Regions from separate parts of the Rhizobium sp. AN73 genome, predicted to be linked through region 2. Evidence: predicted binding sites of a transcription regulator. Region 2 holds the regulator's gene; each other region holds the start of a gene.
What was found. Region 2 encodes PhoB, which activates phosphate uptake and scavenging genes when phosphate is short. Its sites were predicted from a motif close to TGTCATNNANCTGTCAT; they were not measured.

Region 1 (7,418 bases), on a different contig from region 2:
GCGGCTCCGAAGGAACTGGAAAGTGCCGCACGCATCGATGGATCGACGCGTCTCGGCGCCATGGTTCGTATCGTCCTGCCTCTGGCCAGAAACGGTCTCGTGGCAAGTTCGGTCTTTATCGCCATTGCGGCGTGGAACGAGTTCATTTTCGCGCTCATGCTGACAACGGGGCAGGGCTCCCGCACCTGGCCTGTCGGGCTTCAGTTGATGGTTGGCGAATTTCAGCTTCCGTGGGGTGTTCTGGCCGCCGGCGGCATCCTCAGCATTCTACCCGTCATGCTGCTCTTTGCGATCGTCCAGCGGGCGATGGTTCAGGGGCTGACCGCGGGCGCCGTCAAAGGCTAAAGGAGACAATATCTGATGGCTACGCTTTCCCTTACCAACGTCCGCAAGTCCTACGGTGCGCTCGATGTCCTCCACGGCATCGATATCGAGCTGGAGGATGGCGGTTTCCTGGTGCTGCTCGGCCCGTCGGGCTGCGGCAAATCCACCCTGCTCAACATCATCGCCGGGCTTGATGATACCTCCAGCGGCGACATCGCCATCGGTGGCCGCTCGGTCTCAGCCCTGCCGCCGAAGGACCGCAATATCGCGATGGTCTTCCAGTCCTATGCGCTGTACCCGACGATGTCGGTGGAACGGAATATCGGCTTCGGTCTGGAAATGCGCAGCGTTGCCGCAGATCAGCGGCGCGAAGCTGTGGCCCGGGCGGCCGACATGCTGCAGATCACCCATCTGCTCGACCGCAAGCCGGCGAACCTTTCCGGCGGCCAGCGGCAGCGTGTGGCGATGGGACGGGCCATCGTGCGTGATCCGGACCTGTTTCTGTTCGACGAACCCTTGTCGAACCTCGATGCCAAGCTCCGGGTAGAGATGAGGACCGAGATCAAGCGGCTTCACGAGCGGCTCGGCACAAGCACCGTCTACGTCACCCACGACCAGATAGAGGCCATGACGCTGGCAACCAAGGTTGCTGTCATGAAGGGCGGGTATATTCAGCAACTGGCCGATCCACGGACGATCTACGAGCGGCCCGCCAATATGTTCGTTGCTGGCTTCATCGGGTCCCCGGCCATGAATTTCCTCAGCGGGCGTACGGTGAGGAGCGTTTCCGGCTGGCAGTTCAGGACAGAGGGCGTGGCGCTGGATCTGGATCCGGGATCAAGCAATGCCGAATTGACCGAGCGGGACGTCATTCTCGGTGTCCGCCCGGAGGAATTCAAGACTGTCTATGGGCAGGCGGGTGGTGCGTTCAACGGCACCATCGACGTGGTTGAGCCGACCGGAGCCGACACCATGCTGACCGTCGTCATCGGCGGCCAGACCGTGATCGCCCGCGTGGAACCGCGTTTTGGTGGGAAACGGGGAGAGCCGGTTGTTTTCTCTGTCGATCCCGCCAGCATCAGCCTCTTCGATCCCGAGACGCAGCTTCGGCTATAATATTGATCGGGCATGCCATGAAGCGCGCGCTTGAGCGCGCTTCATACTCTCATACTTTATTCGGCAGGCTGCGCCACGGTCGCCGTGTCAGAGCGGTTAGTTTCGCCAGAGAGGCTGCGCTGACCGAGGTTAATAATGGTGACTGTCGACAGGGTGGCGACAATCGACACCCAGAAGCCGTTGCTCGGGCCGAAATTATCGACCACCCAGCCGGAGACGAAGGCGCCGAGCGCCATGCCGATACCGATACCGGTCATCACCCAGGTCACGCCTTCCGTCAGCATCGATTCCGGTACGCGGCGCTCTATCAGGCCAAATGCGGTGATGAAGATGGGAGAGATCGCCACGCCGCTGAGGAATACGGCAAAGGCAAGCAGGGCAACTGTCGTGGTCGCAAACAGAAGCGGCAGGGCGGTCAGAGCAAGCACGCTGACGGCGATCAGTAGCTGACGGTGCAGCGGCATCTTGGGATTGATCGCGCCCAGAAGCAGGCCGACCACGAATGAACCGATGGCATAGACGCCGATGACGAGGCTGGCGGCTTCCGGCTGGCCGAGCTGTTTGGTGACGGCAACGGCGCTCACCTCGGCCGTGGCGAAGGTCGAACCGACGAAGATCAAGGCGAGTGTGATGATCTGGACCGGACGCAGCCGGATCGCCGAATGTTGCCGGCTTCCGCTTTCAACTGGGCGCACCTTGGGTTCGGTCGAACGTTGCAGCAGGAAGGCAAAGGTGCCGAGTGCCAGTGAAGCGGTGCTGATCATCATGCCCGCTTCCGGAAAGAGCGAGACCGCAAGGCCAACAGAAAGCGAGGCACCGGCGATATAAACAAGCTCGTCAGCGGCGGATTCAAACGCAAAGGCAGTGTTCAGTTCGGGCCGGTCACGGAAGATTTCCGTCCAGCGGGCGCGCATCATGGCGGGAATGCTCGGCATGGCGGCGGCGAGGAAGGCCGAAAGGAACAGCGTCCACACAGGCCACTTCTGATGCGTGGCGATAATCAGGACCGTAAAGGCGATGACCGATATGATGGTGGCCGGGATGAGGACGCTGCTCTGGCCCTTGCGATCCACCAAACGGGAAATCTGCGGCGCAACGGCGGCGTTGGTGAGCGCGAAGGTTGCCGAGACGGCACCGGCAAGCCAATATTCGCCATGGGTCTGGGAAAGCATGGCGACGATGCCGATCGGGGCCATCGCAATGGGAAGGCGGGCGAAGAAGCCTGCGGCGGAAAAGCCTTTGGCGCCCGGAGCCCGGAAAATTTCTCTATATGGATTAGACATCTGGATGCACCTTGTTTAGGGAGTATCCACCACACACATACGTGGCGTATGCAAATGAGATAATTGCATACGCAGCGTATGTCAACTAATATACGTGACGTATGTGGAGCAAGGAGAAAAAATGCGCAAACCTCGCAGTGAAATGATTGCGGAGACCCGGGCGAAACTTTTGGTCGCCGGCCGCAAGGCATTTGGCAGCATTGGTTATGCCGAGGCGTCGATGGACGACTTCACTGCAGAGGCGGGGCTGACGCGTGGCGCGCTCTATCACCACTTTGGCGACAAGAAAGGCTTGCTGCTGGCGGTTGTCGGTGAGATCGACGCCGAGATGACGAAGAGATTGTGTGACATCTCCTCAAGGGCTGCAACGCGGTGGGAGGGTTTCGTCAACGAGAATGTCGGTTATGTCCGCATGGCTCTGGAGCCGGAAATCCAGCGGATCATGTTCCGTGACGGACCGGCCGTGCTTGGCGATCCTTCCCGCTGGCCAAACGCCAATGGTTGTATTTCGGCCGTTGCGCGAAGCCTGGACGCCCTCAAGGATGAAGGGATGATCGGCGATATTGATTCAGAGGCATGCGCCCGTTTCATCAATGCGGCGAGCAGCAGTGCAGCCCAGTGGATCGCGAATTCCGACGACCCCGAAACGACCTCGAAACGCGCCGTAGAAAGCTTCCGGACCTTTCTGGACGGGTTGCGGATCAGGAAAGACTGATCCATCGCCAAGTCGTACTTATCGGAAGCAAGTCTGTCGCGACCGTCTGTGCGATATCCCCCGCAAGTTTCCCGTTCATGAGGACTCCCGGAAATATAGCAATCTGGAAGTCATGCAACTGTCACATGGCGGGTCTAGGAGAGGTTGTAGTTTTCACATATCTCGAGAGAGGGGAATATGCGCAAAATTGTTGCCACTCTGGTCGCCACGACCATTCTTACCGCCGCCGCTCAGGCCGCCGAGGTTTATCCGCTTGATCGTGCTACGATCCTCACGGGTTCGCCTTTTGATTTCAAAGTCGAGTTCGCTTCCGTCATAAAGCCGGAAGACGTCAAGATCACCGTCAATGGTCAGGATTACAAGGCCGCTCTCGGCAAGGACGCCGAGTTCGTCGCCGAAGAAAAGAACAAGGACAAGGTTCTTGGTTCTGCCGTCATCCTGCGCGGCGTCACGCTCGCCAATGCCGGTGACTACAAGGTCGAAGTTTCGGCCGGTTCCGAAACCAAGAACGTCACCTGGTCCGTTTATGGCACGCCTGCACAGGCAAAAGCCAAGAACGTCATCTTCCTGATCGCCGATGGTCTGTCCGTTGCTAACCGCACCGCTGCCCGTATCATGTCCAAGGGCATGACCGAGGGCAAGGCCAACGGTCGCCTCAACATGGACGACGTGCCGCCGGTTGCCTTCATCGGCACCTCCGCCACCGATGCCGTCGCCACCGATAGCGCCAACACCATGTCGGCCTACATGACCGGTCACAAGACCGCCGTGAACGCCATCGGCGTTTATGCCGACCGCACCCCGGCCTCGCTTGACGACCCCAAGGTCGAAACGCTTGCAGAAGCCCTGCGTCGCCAGACCAAGAAGTCGATCGGCATCATCTCGACCGCCGAATTGCAGGATGCGACACCGGCTGCCGTCGTTGCCCATACCCGCAAGCGCGGCGACAAGGCCGACATTAACGGCATGCTGTTCGACGTGAAGCCGGATGTCGTCCTCGGCGGCGGCTCCGCCTACTTCCTGCCGCAAGCCACGGCCGGTTCCAAGCGTAAGGACGACAAGGACTATATTGCCCTGTTCAAGGAAGCTGGCTACACGCTGGCGACCAGCAAGACGGAACTTACCGCGGCTGCCGGCACCAATACCGGCAAGATCCTCGGCCTGTTCCACACCGGCAACATGGACACCACGCTCGACCGCGAGTTCCTGAAGAAGGGCACCACGGCCAAGTTCCCGGACCAGCCGGGTCTCGTCGACATGACCAAGGTTGCCATCGACGAACTGTCGAAGAACCCGGAGGGCTTCTTCCTGATGGTTGAAGCTGCCAACGTCGACAAGATGTCCCATCCGCTCGACTGGGAGCGCGCCGTCGTCGATACGATCGAATTCGACAAGGCCATCGGTGTCGCCCGCGAATTTGCAGCGAAAAACCCCGATACGCTGATCATCGTCACCGGTGACCATACGCACGGCGTTTCCATCATCGGCACCGTCGATGATGACAAGCCGGGTACCGACATGCGCGAAAAGGTCGGCACCTATGCCGAGGCCGGCTTCCCGAACTACGAAGACAAGGACGGCGATGGTTATCCTGATAGGGTCGACGTTTCCCGTCGCCTGTTCATGAACGCCAATAACGGTCCTGACCATTACGAGACCTTCCGTCCGAAGCTCGAAGGCCCGTTCGCACCGGCTATCCAGAACGAAAAGAAGGAATACATCGCCAACGAACAGTACAAGGATGTTCCCGGCGCTGTACTCGTCACCGGCATCATTCCGAAAAGTTCGGATAGCGGTGTTCACGCGGTCGACGACGTCGTTCTGCAGGCCGAAGGCCCCGGTGCAGAAGGCTTCCGTGGCTATATGGAACAGAGTGACGTCTACAAGGGTCTTGCCGAAGCTTTCGCTCTCGGCGCCAAGCAGACCAACTAATCTCTGAACGCGGCGAGGGCATGCTGCATGGCGTGCCCTCACAATACCTCCAGGTCTCGCATCGTCTACCCGGACGTCCGACGGTGACAGACCTCTTCAAGAAGGAGAATGGTCATGAGCAAACCTGATCAGGCGCGGTTCAATCGCCGCCAGACCTTGGGCCTCATCGCCGGTCTGCCTCTGCTGGCTGCCGGCACCCGCGCGCAGGCGAAAAGCGATCTCACTTTCGACGAGCTTTATGGCAAGGTCAGCGTTCTCGGGCTGGAATTTTCCGAAAAGGTCAAGCAATTGAACGGCAAGGAGATCGCCATGCGCGGTTTCATGGCGCCGCCGCTGAAGGCCGAAGCACATTTTTTCGTGCTTACCGAAATACCCATGTCGATCTGCCCGTTCTGCTCCACGGATGCCGACTGGCCGGACAATATCGTCGTCGTTTATCTCGGCGAAAAACAGACCTTTACCCAGCCAAGCCAGACGATCGAAGTGCGCGGCAAGCTGGAAACGGGTTCATGGACCGATCCGGATACCGGTTTCGTCAGCCTCCTGCGCATCCGCCAGGCTGAATACGCGACGGTTTGAGACCATGCTGCCTCTGAAGATAGACGGTCTTGCCGTATCCTTTTCCGGTCTGGCGACACCGGTTCTCGCCATTGATCATCTCGAGATCGCCGCCGGCAGCCGTGTCGCGCTGACAGGTGGTTCCGGCTCGGGCAAGAGCACGCTTATCAATATCATCGCCGGTCTGGAGCGCGTTCGCACCGGCCGCGTCGTCTGGAGCGAGCAGAACATTGCGGAGCTGTCCGAAGGGCGTCGTGATCGCTGGCGGGCCGCCAATATCGGCCTTGTCATGCAGGACTTTCATCTTTTTCCCGGCCTGTCGGCGCTGGATAATATTCTGCTACCCGCCCGTCTGTCGCGGGTAGTGAATGCAGACCTCGTAAAACGCGCCGAGGCACTGTTTGCAACCGTCGGCCTCAAGCGCCCGGAGCAGCATGTCGAGACCATGTCGCGGGGTGAAATGCAGCGCGTCGCCATTGCCCGCGCAGTTTTGCGCAATCCCGGCGTCATCATCGCCGACGAACCGACCGCGAGCCTTGATCTCGAAAGCGGTGAAGCCGTTGGTGATCTGCTTCTCACGGTTGCTGCCGATGCAGGCAGCACGCTGATCGTCGCCAGCCATGACCAGCATCTGATCGCGCGTCTTGATCGGCGTCTTGCGCTCAGCGGTGGCCGTATCGTTGGCGATACCGACGGACAGGAGATCGCGGCATGATTGGTTTCATCCTCGCCGACCTGCGCCGCCTGTGGCTGGGCGGCATTGTCGTGGTTCTGCTGGTGGCGCTGGCCACGGCGCTCGGCGTTGCGGTCACGTTGCAGGAACGTTCCTTGCGTCTCGGCAGTGCCCGCGCCGCCGATAAGTTCGATCTCGTCGTCGGTGCCGCCGGCAGCGAAACCCAGTTGATCCTTTCCTCCATTTTTCTGCAGGCCGCACCGTTGCCGCTCGTGGATGGCACCGTTCTTGCGAAGCTCGCCGCCGATCCACGCGTTGCTTGGGCCGCACCGGTCGGTTTTGGCGATTCTTTTGCCGGTTATCCGATCGTCGGCACGACAACGAGCCTCGTCAGCAACACGACACCAGGTTTTGCCGAGGGCAGGATGTTTGCGCTGGAAGGCGAAGCCATCCTCGGTGCTGCCGTCAATCTGCGCGTCGGCGGGGAGATCAAGCCGATGCACGGCACGGCCGAGACCGGAGGCCATACCCATACCGAGCTTGCCTACAAGGTCGTCGGCAAGCTGCAGCCGACCGGCACGCCGTGGGACCGCGCCATTCTCGTACCGATCCAGGCCGTGTGGCATGTCCATGGTCTTGGCCATGATGACCATGACGATGAGCACCATCACGATGCGGATGGGCACGATCACGCCCATGAAGGCGAAGAACACCACGAGGGTGGCGACACGCATGCCGAAGGTGAGGCAAATCACGCCGAACCCACCGTCCAGACCGTGGCGCAGCGAGAGCCGGAAAAGGCCTTGACGCCTGCCGC
Region 2 (7,418 bases):
CGTTTCGGTTTATTACGGCGAAAAGCGCGCGCTTTACGACGTGAACCTCAATGTCCGCGAAAACACGGTGACTGCGCTTATCGGCCCGTCCGGTTGCGGTAAATCCACTTTCCTGCGCACCTTGAACCGCATGAACGACACGATCGACGGTTGCCGGGTCACGGGCAAGATCACACTCGACACCGACGATATCTACGATCAGCAGATCGACGTCGTGGAACTGCGTGCCCGTGTCGGTATGGTGTTCCAGAAGCCGAACCCGTTTCCGAAGACGATTTACGAGAACATCGCCTACGGTCCGCGTATCCACGGTCTCGCCCGCAACAAGGCGGATATGGACCAGATCGTCGAGCAGAGCCTGCAGAAAGCTGGTCTCTGGAATGAGGCGAAGGACCGTTTGCTGGAATCCGGTACGGGCCTCTCCGGCGGTCAGCAGCAGCGTCTGTGCATTGCACGCGCGATTGCCGTCAGCCCGGAAGTGATCCTGATGGACGAGCCGTGCTCGGCGCTTGATCCGATCGCGACTGCGAAGGTCGAGGAACTGATCCACGAACTGCGCACCAACTACACCATCGTCATCGTCACCCACTCCATGCAGCAGGCGGCGCGTGTTTCCCAGCGCACGGCCATGTTCCACCTTGGTCATCTTGTCGAAGAAAACGAAACCGACAAGATGTTTACCAATCCGGACGACCAGCGCACGCAGGACTACATCATGGGCCGCTTCGGCTGATCCCCGGCCGGCGTTTTATCGAAACCGAACAAGACTGGTGCCTCTGCCGTGCCCGCTTTCGGGCACGCGCATGCAGGCCAAGCCGGAGGACTAGACCATGACACAGACAACGACCCATTCGCATATCCTGTCCGCCTACGACGACGAGTTGAAGTTTCTGACGCGCCGCATCGCCGAAATGGGCGGTCTTGCCGAGCAGATGTGCGGTGAAGCCGTGCGGGCACTCGTCAATTCCGATGCAGCACTTGCGCAGAAGGTCATTTCCGACGACGCGATCCTCGACTATTCCGAGCGCGAAATCGGCGACAAGGCCATCGTCACCATCGCCAGACGTCAGCCGGTGGCGGCCGATCTTCGCGAGATCATCGGTACCCTGCGTATCGCCGCCGATCTCGAGCGCGTCGGCGATCTCGGCAAGAACACGGCCAAGCGCGTTATCGCGGTTGCCGGAACCGGCGTGCCGCGCAAGCTCGCCCGCGGCATCGAACATCTGTCCGAACTGGCGCTGGTGCAGTTGAAGGAAGTGCTTGACGTCTATTCCACACGTTCCGCCGAGAAGGCCAATGCCATCCGCGAGCGCGACGAGGAAATCGACGCCATGTACACGTCGCTCTTCCGTGAGCTTCTGACCTACATGATGGAAGATCCGCGCAACATCACCACCTGCACGCATCTTCTGTTCTGCGCCAAGAACATCGAGCGTATCGGCGATCATGCCACGAACATCGCTGAAACGATTTATTACATGACCACCGGCAGCCAGCCGGAGGGCGAGCGTCCGAAGGACGACAGTTCCAACACACTCGGTTCGGTGACCGAGTAACAGACAAGCAGAAGCTTGCGGAGTTCAGCATATGGTGCCCAAGATTGCAGTTGTGGAAGACGAGGAAGCGTTGAGCGTCCTGCTTCGTTACAATCTCGAGGCTGAGGGATACGACGTCGACACGATACCCCGTGGCGACGAGGCGGAAATCAGGCTGCAGGAGCGTATTCCGGACCTTCTCATCCTGGATTGGATGTTGCCGGGCGTTTCCGGTATCGAACTGTGCCGGCGCCTGAGAATGCGGCCGGAAACAGAACGCCTGCCCATCATCATGCTGACGGCGCGTGGCGAAGAGAGCGAGCGTGTTCGCGGTCTCGCCACCGGGGCTGACGATTATGTCGTCAAGCCGTTTTCCACGCCGGAACTCATGGCCCGGGTCAAGGCCATGTTGCGCCGGGCCCGTCCCGAGGTTCTCTCTTCGGTGCTGAAATGCGGCGATATCGAATTGGATCGCGAGACCCATCGCGTCCATCGCAAAAGCCGCGAAGTGCGCCTCGGCCCGACGGAATTCCGCTTGCTGGAATTCCTGATGACGTCGCCGGGCCGGGTGTTCTCCCGGTCGCAATTGCTGGATGGCGTCTGGGGTCACGATATTTACGTCGATGAGCGTACTGTCGACGTTCATGTCGGACGTCTGCGCAAGGCTTTGAATTTCTCGCATATGCAGGATGTCATCCGCACCGTGCGCGGCGCCGGATATTCGATGGAAGCCTGAGCCAAGCCGAACTCGACGGTTTCGCTAAGGCCAACATCACACCCAATAAATCGAAAAGCCCGAGACCGGAAACGGTGTCGGGCTTTTTTAATTATGACCTTTTCCATAACTCGACATCATCCTCCAGTTTGCCCGGAGGATCGGCGGTGCGTTGAAATCCGGATTGTCGGCTCAGGCCTGCCCGTGACGGAGGGTGGTTTCGGCACATCTGTCCGCAGACTAATCCCGAAACCGGAAACGGCGTCGGGGTTTTTAAGTCATAAAAAAACGGGCCCGAAGGCCCGTAGTTTTTGAGTGCTGAATGCGTGCCGCAACACTCAAGCCTTGCGGCGCTCGCTCACCGGCTGGTAGGCGAGTTTCGCATGGAACTTACAATAGGGCGAAGATTCCAGCGCTTCACAACCGCAGAAATGGAAGTCATCCTTCAGCGGATCGCCAACCGGCCACTTGCAGGTGCGCTCCGTCAGTTCCGTCAGCGTCAGGCGACGGGAAATCGGCGAGACCACGTTTTTGGAAGGAACGTAATCGAGAACCTGTGCGGTCTCGATATCGATCTCCTCGTGCAGCGCCGTTGCCGTGTTCGAGCGGGTGAGAATCCGCGCAGGTGCTGCGTTGACGCGGCCTGCGAAAGTCGTTGCGCGTGGGGCCGGTGCAGCGGTGCGCTTTGGCGCGGTGCGCGCCGAAGTGACCGGACCGCCAGCCTTGACGCGTCCCGGCAGGTTAAGACGATGGACCTTGCCGATCACGGCATTACGGCTGACGCCGCCCAGCTGCGCTGCAATCTGGCTGGCGCTAAGGCCCTCGGACCATAATTTCTTGAGTTTTTCGACTCGTTCGTCTGTCCAGTTCATGCCGCTTCTCCGCTCGTCGCGTGTATTTTCGGCAGAATCCCTCTCCGTCTCGCGGGCGTGCCGCAAGCGTGGTTTCCGCCAGATTTTCGGTGACTAGTTCCGCCGCATCGCAGTCTAGTAATTAGCGATTAACCTAGTGCTAGGCCGACTCCGTGGCAAGAGTCGCGGGAATCATCTGGATTCGATTTCCCGGTTTTCCCCAACTTGCTGGCGTATTGAGTCTGAAAGGCAACACCTTGGGGCTGGCCTGCTGCCGCATACTAGTGCTTGAGAAGCCCGGGAAACGCTGACTTTTGTTGACATCGGCAAACGAAGTGACAATAGTGCCCCTGCCGCCGCAAGGCGGCATTTTTGATTTTCAGGCGAGGGATAACCCCGCAAGCCTATTGACAACCGTTTGATAGCGCATCTGCGCAAGGAGTGATACAGCCATGGCCGAAGCCGGCGCGCCATTGTTTGATACGTTTTCAAGAGCCCCCCTGCGCTTCGAGCGCGGCGAGGGTGTATGGCTGTTCACGGAAAGCGGCGAGCGATATCTGGATTTTGCGGCCGGTGTTGCGGTCAACTCGTTGGGCCACGCCCATCCGCACCTCGTGGATGCGATCAAGACGCAGGCCGAGAAGGTCTGGCACGTCTCGAACCTCTATGAAGTGCCGGGACAGGAAAAGCTTGCCAAGCGCCTGACGGAAGCTACTTTCGCAGACAAGGTATTCTTCACCAATTCCGGCGCGGAAGCGCTGGAATGCGCGATCAAGACTGCGCGCCGTTATCACTATTCGAAAGGCCATCCGGAAAAGTTCCGCATCGTGACCTTTGAAGGCGCCTTCCACGGCCGCACGCTTGCGACGATCGCCGCCGGCGGCCAGCAGAAATATCTCGAAGGTTTCGGTCCCAAGGTTGAAGGTTTCGATCAGGTGCCGTTCGGCGATGTCGATGCTCTGAAGGCCGCCATCACGGCCGAGACGGCTGCACTTCTGATCGAGCCCATTCAGGGTGAGGGCGGCATTCGGGCGCCCAGCAAGGAATTCCTGCAAATCCTGCGCGGCTTGTGCGATGAGCACGGCCTGCTGTTGATTTTCGATGAGGTCCAGACGGGCGTCGGCCGCACGGGCAAGCTGTTTGCTTATGAGCATACGGGTGTTGCGCCCGATATCATGGCGGTCGCCAAGGGTATCGGCGGCGGTTTTCCGCTCGGGGCATGCCTTGCGACAGTGGATGCTGCTTCCGGCATGACGGCCGGCGTGCATGGCACCACCTATGGCGGCAACCCGCTGGCCATGGCAGTGGGCAATGCCGTGCTCGACGTCGTTCTCGCCGACGGTTTTCTCGAGAAAGTCCGTGACGTCGCGCTGGTCTTCCGGCAGGGTCTCGCCTCGCTCAAGGACCGTTATCCCGACGTGATCGAGGAAATCCGCGGCGAAGGCCTGCTTCTGGGCATCAAGGCGAAGGTTCCTTCAGGCGAGTTGCTGCAGGCCATGCGCGCGGAGCATCTGCTCGGTGTGCCCGCAGGCGACAACGTCATCCGTCTTCTGCCGCCACTCATCACCACGGCTGAAGAGGCCCGCGAGGGTCTGTCGCGTGTCGACGCGGCTGCCGCTTCCCTGACGGTAGCGAAACAGGCAAAAAGCGCCTGAAAAAATCAAGAGCGGGCCTCTCTTCAGGGGCTCGCAAGCATGGGACAGACTTGAATGGTTTCACCAAAACATTTTCTGGACCTCTCGGCCGTCGGGTCGGAGGATCTGCGGACAATTCTTGATGATGCGCGCACGCGCAAGATTGCCACGAAAACCGGCACGGCGGAAAAGCCGCTTGCCGGCAAGATGCTGGCGATGATCTTTGAAAAGCCGTCCACCCGTACCCGCGTCTCCTTCGATGTGGGCATGCGCCAGCTCGGCGGCGAAACCCTTTTCCTGTCGGGCACGGAAATGCAGCTCGGCCGTGCCGAAACGATTGGCGATACGGCCAAGGTGCTTTCGCGTTATGTCGACGCGATCATGATCCGCACGACGGATCATTCGCGTCTGCTCGAGCTTGCCGAACACGCGACGGTTCCGGTCATCAACGGCCTGACGGACGATACCCATCCCTGCCAGATCATGGCGGATATATTGACGTTCGAGGAGCATCGCGGTCCGGTCAAGGGCAAGACAATTGCCTGGACGGGTGACGGCAACAATGTGCTGCATTCCTTCGTGGAAGGCTCCGCCCGTTTTGGCTACCGCATGGCGATGGCGGTACCGATGGGTTCCGAACCACACGACAAGTTCCTGAACTGGGCGCGCAACAATGGCGGCGAAATCTCGCTGTACCACGATGCCGACAAGGCGGTAGCGGGCGCAGATTGCGTCGTTACCGATACCTGGGTGTCCATGAACCAGGAACACAAGGCGCGTGGCCACAATATTTTCCAGCCCTATCAGGTCAATGAAGCCCTGATGGCGAAGGCCAACAAGGAGGCGCTGTTCATGCACTGCCTGCCGGCGCATCGCGGTGAGGAAGTGACGAATGCAGTGATCGACGGGCCGCAATCGGTGGTCTTCGATGAGGCGGAAAACCGTCTCCATGCGCAGAAGTCCATTATCGCATGGTGTATGGGCGTCATCTGATCGCCGTCGACCGGGTTCTTGAACTCGGCCATGTACATTACCATTTGTGGGACTTCGAAGAGGCTCGTCGGTTTTTTGCTGGCGGGCCATAATCACGATTTGCACGATTTTCCCCGGAGGCGGTTTCGCTTCCCGGATCTCTGTGCGACAAGCGAAAAAAGCACGTTTTAAAAGCCGGACTTTTGGACGGTAGCGGCGCAACGGCTGCGCCAAGGAGTTATGACATGGCAGATGTAACGGTTGAACTGGACAATCTCGATTTAGCTGGCGACGACAAGGTTGTGCCCTTTCAGGTCGAAGGTCTGGACGTGCGCGGTCGCGCCGTACAGGTCGGACCGCTGTTAAATGCCATCCTTGAACGGCACGAATATCCCGAGGTTGTCGCCCGCCTGCTGGCGGAAGCGACGGTTCTGACGGCGCTGATCGGCACATCCCTGAAGTTTTCCGGCAAGCTGACCGTGCAGACCAAGGGCGACGGCCCGGTTGACCTTCTGGTGGCGGATTTCACCGCGCCTGAAAGCATGCGCGCCTATGCCCGTTTCGACGAGGAGCGGCTGGCGGAAGCAATCGCTGCGGGTGAGACCTCGCCCGAACAATTGCTCGGTACCGGCATTCTGGCCTTCACCATCGATCAGGGCGTCGGCATGCAGCCCTATCAGGGTATCGTGCCGCTGGACGGTTCATCGCTGGAAGAAATCGCCGGGGTTTATTTCCGCCAGTCGGAACAGCTTCCCACCCGCGTGCGCCTCGGCGTCGCCCAGTTCTTCGACCGTGATGGCGAAGGCAAACCGCGCCATGGCTGGCGTGCGGGCGGCGTGATCGCCCAGTTCCTGCCGCAGGCGCCCGAGCGTCTGCGCATGCGCGATCTGCATGGCGGCGATGGTGACGAGGGCGATTATGACGTGGCGGAGGACGATGCCTGGACCGAGGCAGTGTCGCTGCTGAACACGGTGGACACCGACGAGTTGACCGATCCGCAGGTGCCGGTGGAGCGTCTGCTTTACAGGCTTTTCCATGAGAGCGGCGTGCGCATCTACGACCCGCAGGTCATTTTCGACCGTTGCAGCTGCTCGCGGGACAAGATCAAGGGCGTATTATCAGGCTTCACCGCCGAAGAGATCAAGGCGAGCGAGGAAGACGGCGCAATCGCCGTGACCTGCGAGTTCTGCTCCACGACCTATCGCTACGATGTCGGTGAGTTTGAAAACGTCTGACAAGGAGAGCCGCGCTTGTGAATGGCGCGGCTTTTCGTCAGTTCAGCACCCGCAACAGGCCGGGTGAATCCAGTGAAAAGGCGGGAATGGTGACGTTGAACACCTCGCCTTTGTCCGTTTCCATTTCATAATGGCCGAACATAAGGCCAGACGGCGTATCCAGCGGACAGCCGGATGAATATTCGTAACTGTCGCCGGGGTTCAGGTGCGGCTTTTCGCCGACGACGCCGGGTCCATAGACCTCATCCACCTGTCCGTTCTGGTCGGTGATGTGCCAATAGCGGTTGACGAGTGTTATCGGAACATCGGAATTGTTCGAGATCACGACTTTATAGCCCCAGACGTAACGATCGTCATCCGGGTCGGATTGTTCCTCGAGATAATACGGATCGACCGTTACCTCGATATCCCTTGTCAGAGCACGATACATACGCGCCACACCTCGATATTATGCCTGCTGCCATCATCCTACACTA
Region 3 (7,418 bases), 1.2 Mb from region 2:
GCGGCATCGAGGTTCGGGAAAACCAGAAGGTTTGCCTCACCGGTCAGCACGCTGTTCGGCATCGCACGCTTGCGCAGCGCTTCCGAAAGTGCGGAGCCGCCCTGCATTTCGCCATCCACTTCCAGTTCCGGTGCCGCCGCCTGCACGATCTTCAGGGCGCGGCGCATTTTGCGGGCGCTTTCGAATCGCGCGAGCCGAAGTTGGAATGGCTGGCGAGTGCGATCTTCGGCGTGATGCCGAAGCGGCGGATTTCCTTGGCCGCGAGAATGGCCATTTCCGCCACTTCCTCGGAGGTCGGATCGTTGTTGACGAAGGTGTCGGTGAGGAACAGCGCGCCCTGCTGGGTGATGAGCAGGCTGAGACCCGCAAACGAGCGCACGCCTTCCTGCTTGCCGATGATCTGGTTCACGTCGCGCAAGTGCCGGTCATAACGGCCTTCGAGGCCGCAGATCAGCGCATCCGCTTCATCGCGCTTCACCGCAAGGGCGCCGATCACCGTGGAGTTGGTGCGCACGATGGTGCGGGCGGCTTCCGGGTTGATGCCGGCGCGGCCGACGAGGGCGAAATAATCATCGACATAGTCGCGGTAACGCGGATCGTCTTCCGGGTTGACCACGGCGAAATCCGTATGCGGGCGGATGCGCAGGCCGAAGCGCTTCAGGCGCGTTTCGATGATCTGCGGACGGCCGATGAGGATCGGGATGCCGGTGCCTTCTTCCAGCAGCACCTGGGCGGCGCGCAGCACGCGCTCGTCTTCGCCTTCGGCAAAGATGATGCGCTTCTTTTCGGCCGCCTTGGCGGCATTGAAGACCGGCTTCATGATGAAGCCGGAACGCCAGACGAAACGGTTCAGCTGGTCGAAATAGGCTTCGAAATCGGTGATCGGCCGGGCGGCGACGCCGCTTGCCGCTGCGGCACGGGCGACAGCCGGCGCGATGCGCAGGATGAGGCGCGGATCGAAAGGTGAGGGAATGAGGTAGTTCGGGCCGAAGATCGGCGTCTCGCCGCTATAGGCCTTGGCGGCGACTTCGGAGACTTCCTCGCGGGCAAGCTCGGCGATGGCCTGCACGGCGGCCATCTTCATTTCCTCGTTGATGGTGGTTGCGCCGCAATCCAGCGCGCCGCGGAAAATATAGGGGAAGCAGAGAACGTTGTTGACCTGGTTCGGGAAATCCGAACGGCCGGTGCAGATCATCGCATCCGGACGCGCTGCGCGGGCCGCCTCCGGCATGATTTCCGGATTGGGGTTGGCGAGAGCGAGGATCAGCGGATTTTCCGCCATGCGCTCCAGCAGTTCCGGCTTCAGCACGCCCGCCGCCGAAAGGCCGAGGAAGACATCGGCGCCGTCGATCGAGTCGGCCAGAACCCGCTTGTCGGTCTTCTGGGCGTAGACTTCCTTCCACTCGTCCATCAGCGTGTTACGGCCCTCATAAACGAGACCCTCGATATCGTGGACCCAGATGTTGTCCTTGTTTGCGCCCATGGCGACGAGCAGGTTGAGGCAGGCAAGGGCTGCCGCACCGGCGCCGGAGGCAACGATCTTGACGCTCGAAAGCGATTTTCCGGCCAGTTCCAAAGCATTGGTAACGGCGGCGGCGACGATGATCGCCGTGCCGTGCTGGTCGTCGTGGAAGACGGGGATGTTCATCTTCTCGCGCAGCTGGCGTTCCACCTCGAAACATTCCGGCGCCTTGATGTCCTCAAGGTTGATGCCGCCGAAGGTGGGTTCCAGCGCGGCGATGGTGGAGACCATGTCGTTGATACCGGGCGCGTCGATCTCGATGTCGAAAACGTCGATGCCGGCGAATTTCTTGAAGAGGACGGCCTTGCCTTCCATGACAGGCTTGGATGCGAGCGGGCCGATATTGCCGAGTCCGAGCACCGCCGTGCCGTTGGAAATGACCGCGACGAGATTGGCGCGGGCGGTATACTCCGCCGCCATTTCCGGATTTTCATGGATGGCGAGGCAGGGGCGGCGACGCCGGGTGAATAGGCAAGCGCCAGGTCGCGCTGGTTGCCGAGCGGCTTGGTGGCCTGGATTTCCAGCTTGCCGGGGCGCGGGTAGCGGTGGAAAAAGAGCGCCTGTTCCTCGATGTCGGCCTTTGCCGTGTTGGCGGGCGTGTTGTTCTTATCGTGAGAGGTCATGTCTTCCACCGTCATGTCTGGTTCAATTCCGGCCCTCTGAATACAACAAACTTTCCCATGGTACAGCCGTTATTTGCCGCCTCCTTATGCAAATGCGGGCATGGCTTATTCGCGTTTTCGTGATGCCATCAGTCATATTCCGTATAAAAACGGGCCATTGTCATGTTGCTGCAACACGAGTCTGGTTCTGAGAGGGAAGAAAGCCGCAGGGACGCAACCGAACAGGGGGATGAAATCCGTGGCCGGTCAAATTGAAACCAGACAGTTCAGAACGCTTTTCATTTCGGATGTCCATCTCGGTTCCAAGGCGGCCAAGACGGATTTCCTGCTCGATTTTCTGAAACATCACGAAGCCGAGACGATCATTCTGGTCGGCGACATCATCGACGGCTGGCGCCTGCGCCGCAGCTGGTACTGGCCGCAGGGCTGCAACGACGTGGTGCAGAAGCTGTTGCGCAAGGCCCGCAAGGGAACGCGCATCGTTTACATTCCAGGCAACCACGACGAGTTCCTGCGCGAGTTTCCCGGCATGCATTTCGGCGGCATCGAAGTGGCCGAGCGCATGATCCACGAGGCGGGCGACGGCAAGAAATATCTGGTCATCCATGGCGACGAGTTCGACGTGGTGGTGCGCAATGCCCGCCTTCTCGCCTATCTCGGTGACTGGGCCTATGACGCGGCGATTGCGATCAACATCGCCATTGCCGCCGTGCGCCGCCGCATCGGCCTGCCTTACTGGTCGTTCTCGGCCTGGGCCAAGCTGCAGGTCAAGCACGCCGTCAACTTCATCGGCGAATTCCAGCGCGTGGTTGCCGAAGAGGCACGACGCAACAATGTCGACGGCGTGATCTGTGGTCACATTCACCATGCTGTCATGGAAGACATGGACGGCATCCGTTACATCAACACCGGCGACTGGGTGGAAAGCTGCACGGCGATTGCCGAAAATGCCGATGGCACTTTCGAGCTGATCACCTGGATGCAGACAAGCGACGCCTCCGAGCGCACATCGGATGAGATGGAACCGGTGGACATTCCGGGGCTGATCGGCAAGCACGCGGCCTGATTGGGGTTGGCTGGCCGGTGCGGATGGCAAGCCTTCATGCAACGACGCGTCTGGTGAGGCGGCATTATCCGCACGCCGTCATCCCGGCCTTGAGCCGGGATCCAGCGCGATCGAGTCTTTGATCGCGTAAGACTCTTCTCACGGCGCAGACGCGCCGTGGCTGGATGCCGGGTCATGCCCGGCATGACGGGGCGAGGTTTTAGACCTTTCTCAGCGACTTCGTTGCCAGACACTTGAGAGATGGTGCGAATACAGCCACGGTGTCCCCAATTCTGCGCGAAACCCGAACGACGGCTTTTACCCCCACAATTCCGGCCGCGGCGGATAAACCAGCGAACCCTCGTAAACGAGGCCGGGTTGCCGGTCCTGCATCAGAATCAGCGGGCCGTCGAGATCGGAAAAGGCCGCATCCTGGGCGGCGAGCACGGCGGGGGCCATGCCGAGCGAGGTGCCGAGCATGCAGCCGACCATGATGGTGAAGCCGAGCCGTTCTCCCTCCGCCTTCATGACAAGCGCTTCCGTCAGGCCGCCGGTCTTGTCGAGCTTGATGTTGATCGCATCGTAGCGGTCACGCAGGCCTGCCAAGTCCTTGGTGGAATGTACGCTTTCATCGGCGCAGATCGGGACCGGATGGTCGATGCGTGCGAGAATGGCGTCCTTGTCGGCGGGCAGCGGCTGTTCGATAAGCGCGATGTTCAGCTCCGCCGCAAGCTTCAGATAATATTCGATATTGTCGTCGTTCCAGCCTTCATTGGCGTCGATGATGATGTGTGCCTCAGGGGCTGCGGCGCGCACGGCCCGCAGGCTTGCCTCGTCATCCGTCGTTCCGGTCTTGATCTTCAGCAGCGGGCGTGCGGCGTTTTCCGCCGTTTTGGCGGCCATGGTTTCGGGATCGGCAAGCGAGATGGTGTAGGCGGTGACGAGCGGTTTTGCCGCCTGTCCGAAAATATGTTCAGCAGCGCTTTTGCCGCTCATTTTGGCTTCCAGATCCCAGAGCGCGCAATCCACCGCATTGCGGGCGGCGCCGGGCTTCATCACCTGCTGCAATTCCTGCCGCGTCAGGCCGGCGGCGATCCGCTCAGCCATCGCCTCGATATCGGCAACGACGCCTTCGATGCTCTCGCCATAACGCGAATAGGGCACACATTCGCCAATGCCGGCGAAGGAACCATCGTGGATGGTGCACGTTACGACATCCGCATGCGTGCGGGTGCCGCGTGAGATGGTGAAGCTGCCGGCGACGGGAAAGCGTTCTGTTGTGGCTTGAAGGTAACGGGGCATGTTTTTTCACTTCCGATTGGGCGACAAACGACACATGACGCCAAATTTATCACGAATTGTCGGCCGTCACTGTGGCTTGCCGAAGACCGAAACGTTATGAAACCCTTAAGAATCTCGTGACGGCTGCACTCGCTCGGAGCATTATGCAAGATCAGGACACACGGCAACAGGCGAACCCGGCCGCAATCACCGAAGACGGCGCCGTCTCCGGCGGCGGCCAGCGGTATGTCATGTCCGGTTCCTGGCGCAACAGCAATCTTTCCGGCATTTTTGCAAGCCTCGAAAAGATCGAGAAAAGCAGGGCCACCGGTCCTGTCGAGATCGATCTTTCATCCGTCGAGGCAATCGATACGACAGGCGCGTGGGTCATCCAGCGATTGCGCGGCGACCTGGAGGCGAATGGCGTAACCGTCACGCTCACCGGCAACAAGCGCATCGAGGATCTGATCGGCCAATTGCCGGACAAGGCGACGATGGAGGGCGAACCTGCCGCCAAGGTGGGACTTGTCGAGCGCATCTTCGCGCCGGTCGGTCAGGCCGTCGTCCAGAACGGCGCGGATTTTCTGGCGGGCATGTATATTCTCGGCTCCGCGGTGCGCGGCGCGCAGATGAAGCTCGGGCGCGGACGCGGCGTGTCGCCGGCGGCCATCGTCAACCAGATCGACCATATGGGCGTGCGCGCCGTGCCGATCATCATGCTGATGTCGTTTCTGATCGGCGCCATCATCGCCCAGCAGGGCGCTTTCCAGTTGCGTTATTTCGGCGCGGAAGTATTCGTCGTCGATCTGGTCGGCATTCTGCAATTGCGCGAAATCGGCGTTCTCCTGACCGCAATCATGATTGCCGGCCGCTCCGGCAGCGCGATCACGGCGGAAATCGGCTCGATGAAGATGCGCGAGGAGATCGACGCGCTGAAGGTGATCGGTCTCAACCCCGTCGGCGTGCTGGTGTTTCCGCGTCTTGTCGCGCTGACGATCGCGCTGCCGCTTCTGACCATCCTTGCCAATTTCGCCGCACTTTTCGGCGCGGCCATCGTCACGCTTCTCTATTCCGGCATCACCTTTGAGGTGTTCCTGTCGCGCCTGCATGGTGCGGTCGAGGAATCGACCATCGCCGCCGGCATGATCAAGGCGCCGTTCATGGCGCTCATCATCGGCATCGTTGCCGCGGTTGAAGGCATGAAAGTGGGCGGTTCGGCGGAATCGCTCGGCAAACACGTCACGTCGTCGGTGGTCAAATCGATCTTCGTCGTCATTCTGGTGGATGGCCTTTTCGCCATCTTCTACGCAGCCATCGATTTCTAGGGAGGGCGCGTTGGAAACACTGGACCAGACACAGCAGCAGACCAAAACCGCAAAAGACGGCCGCGAGGTGGTGCTTTCCGTCGAGGGCGTGACCGTTGGTTTCAACGGCACGAATGTGCTCGAAAATCTCAACCTCGATGTCTATCGCGGCGAAATTCTGGGCTTTATCGGCCCTTCCGGCTCCGGCAAGTCGGTTTTGATGCGCACCGTTCTGAGGCTTCTGCCGCGGCAGGCGGGTGCGATCCGCATTCTCGGCACGGATTACGACAAGGCGAGCGAGGAGGAGCGGGTGATGCTCGACACGCGCCTTGGCGTGCTTTTCCAGCAGGGTGCCCTGTTTTCCGGCCTGACGGTGAAGGAAAACATCCAGTTGCCGATGCGGGAATATCTGGACCTGCCGAAAAAGCTGATGGACGAGCTTGCCTATCTGAAGATCGAGATGGTGGGCCTGAAGCCGGATGCGGGCGATAAATACCCGTCGGAACTGTCAGGCGGCATGATCAAGCGCGCTGCCCTTGCCCGGGCGCTGTCGCTCGATCCCGATCTCGTCTTCCTCGACGAGCCGACATCCGGTCTCGATCCCATCGGGGCTGCGGAATTTGATATGCTGATTTCGCGCTTGCGCGATCCGCTCGGCCTGACCGTGTATATGGTGACGCACGACCTCGACAGCCTGTTCTCCGTCTGCGACCGTATTGCGGTTCTCGGGCAGAAGAAGGTGCTGGTGGAAGGGACGCTGCAGGACATGTTTGCCTGTGACGACCCGTGGGTGCAGTCCTATTTCCGCGGCAAACGGGCGCGCTCTGTTGTTCTTCCGGACGGCAGACACGAAAATCCGGTGGAGTAACGAGAAGCATGGAAACCAAGGCGAACTACACCATAGTCGGAATTTTCACGCTGATCGTGATCGCCGCCGCATTCGGCTTCGTCTACTGGATGGCGGAATTCGGCCGTGGTGGTCCAACAGCGCAGCTCGTGGTGCGTATTCCCGGCTCCGCAAACGGCCTGTCCGTCGGTTCTCCGGTGCGCTTCAACGGCATTCCTGTTGGTACGGTGCGCGGCCTTGCCATCGACCGCGACGATCCGGCCTATTCCATCGCCTTTACCGAGGTACAGGCAGATGCGCCGGTGTTCCCTTCCACGCGCGCCGTGCTTGAAATCCAGGGCCTGACGGGCGCTGCCTATATCGAGCTTTCCGGCGGCAACAAGGCTGACGAGCGTATCCTGCAGAAAGCCGTCGAGAGCGGCGTTCCGGCCGAGCTGACGGCCGATCTTTCCAGCGTCACCAACCTTCTCGCCACTGCCGACAAGATCCTGAAACGCGCCGATGGCGCCATCGGCGAATTGCAGGGTTTCGTGCAGGATGCCCGTGGGCCGCTGACGCAGACGGTGCGCAATGCCGAGAAATTCTCCGATGCGCTGGCCGCCAATTCCGACGGCATCAAGAGCTTCATCGCCAGCCTCAGCTCGCTTTCCACCACCGTGCAATCGGTTTCGGTGCGCCTCGACGGTACACTGACTGCGATCGAGGATCTGGTGAAGGCGGTGGATGCCGGCAAGATCGATTCCATCCTGTCGAATGTCGACAAGGTGACGAAGGACGTTGCTTCCGCTTCCAGCGA

Region 1: RBH10_RS01750 (alkaline phosphatase) is a predicted target of PhoB. The motif match lies at 3,547-3,563, and genes of this name have one in related genera.
Region 3: RBH10_RS14600 (UDP-2,3-diacylglucosamine diphosphatase) is a predicted target of PhoB. The motif match lies at 2,304-2,320, and genes of this name have one in related genera.

The regions. Positions count from the first base shown of each region.
Region 1 covers NZ_JARWME010000001.1:412,599-420,016, reverse strand. The annotation lists gene RBH10_RS01770 (carbohydrate ABC transporter permease) at 1-345, shown strand, start outside; gene RBH10_RS01765 (ABC transporter ATP-binding protein) at 361-1,440, shown strand; gene RBH10_RS01760 (MFS transporter) at 1,497-2,723, opposite strand; gene RBH10_RS01755 (TetR/AcrR family transcriptional regulator) at 2,845-3,438, shown strand; gene RBH10_RS01750 (alkaline phosphatase) at 3,616-5,370, shown strand; gene RBH10_RS01745 (hypothetical protein) at 5,485-5,949, shown strand; gene RBH10_RS01740 (ABC transporter ATP-binding protein) at 5,954-6,643, shown strand; gene RBH10_RS01735 (FtsX-like permease family protein) at 6,640-7,418, shown strand, end outside.
Region 2 covers NZ_JARWME010000002.1:2,155,237-2,162,654, reverse strand. The annotation lists gene pstB (phosphate ABC transporter ATP-binding protein PstB) at 1-733, shown strand, start outside; gene phoU (phosphate signaling complex protein PhoU) at 831-1,556, shown strand; gene phoB (phosphate regulon transcriptional regulator PhoB) at 1,588-2,271, shown strand; gene RBH10_RS20575 (GcrA family cell cycle regulator) at 2,589-3,122, opposite strand; gene RBH10_RS20570 (aspartate aminotransferase family protein) at 3,554-4,756, shown strand; gene argF (ornithine carbamoyltransferase) at 4,811-5,728, shown strand; gene RBH10_RS20560 (Hsp33 family molecular chaperone) at 5,953-6,942, shown strand; gene apaG (Co2+/Mg2+ efflux protein ApaG) at 6,980-7,372, opposite strand.
Region 3 covers NZ_JARWME010000002.1:941,675-949,092, forward strand. The annotation lists partial or broken gene RBH10_RS14595 (NADP-dependent malic enzyme) at 1-2,145, opposite strand, end outside; gene RBH10_RS14600 (UDP-2,3-diacylglucosamine diphosphatase) at 2,375-3,211, shown strand; gene dgcA (N-acetyl-D-Glu racemase DgcA) at 3,509-4,492, opposite strand; gene RBH10_RS14610 (ABC transporter permease) at 4,636-5,796, shown strand; gene RBH10_RS14615 (ABC transporter ATP-binding protein) at 5,807-6,643, shown strand; gene RBH10_RS14620 (MlaD family protein) at 6,652-7,418, shown strand, end outside.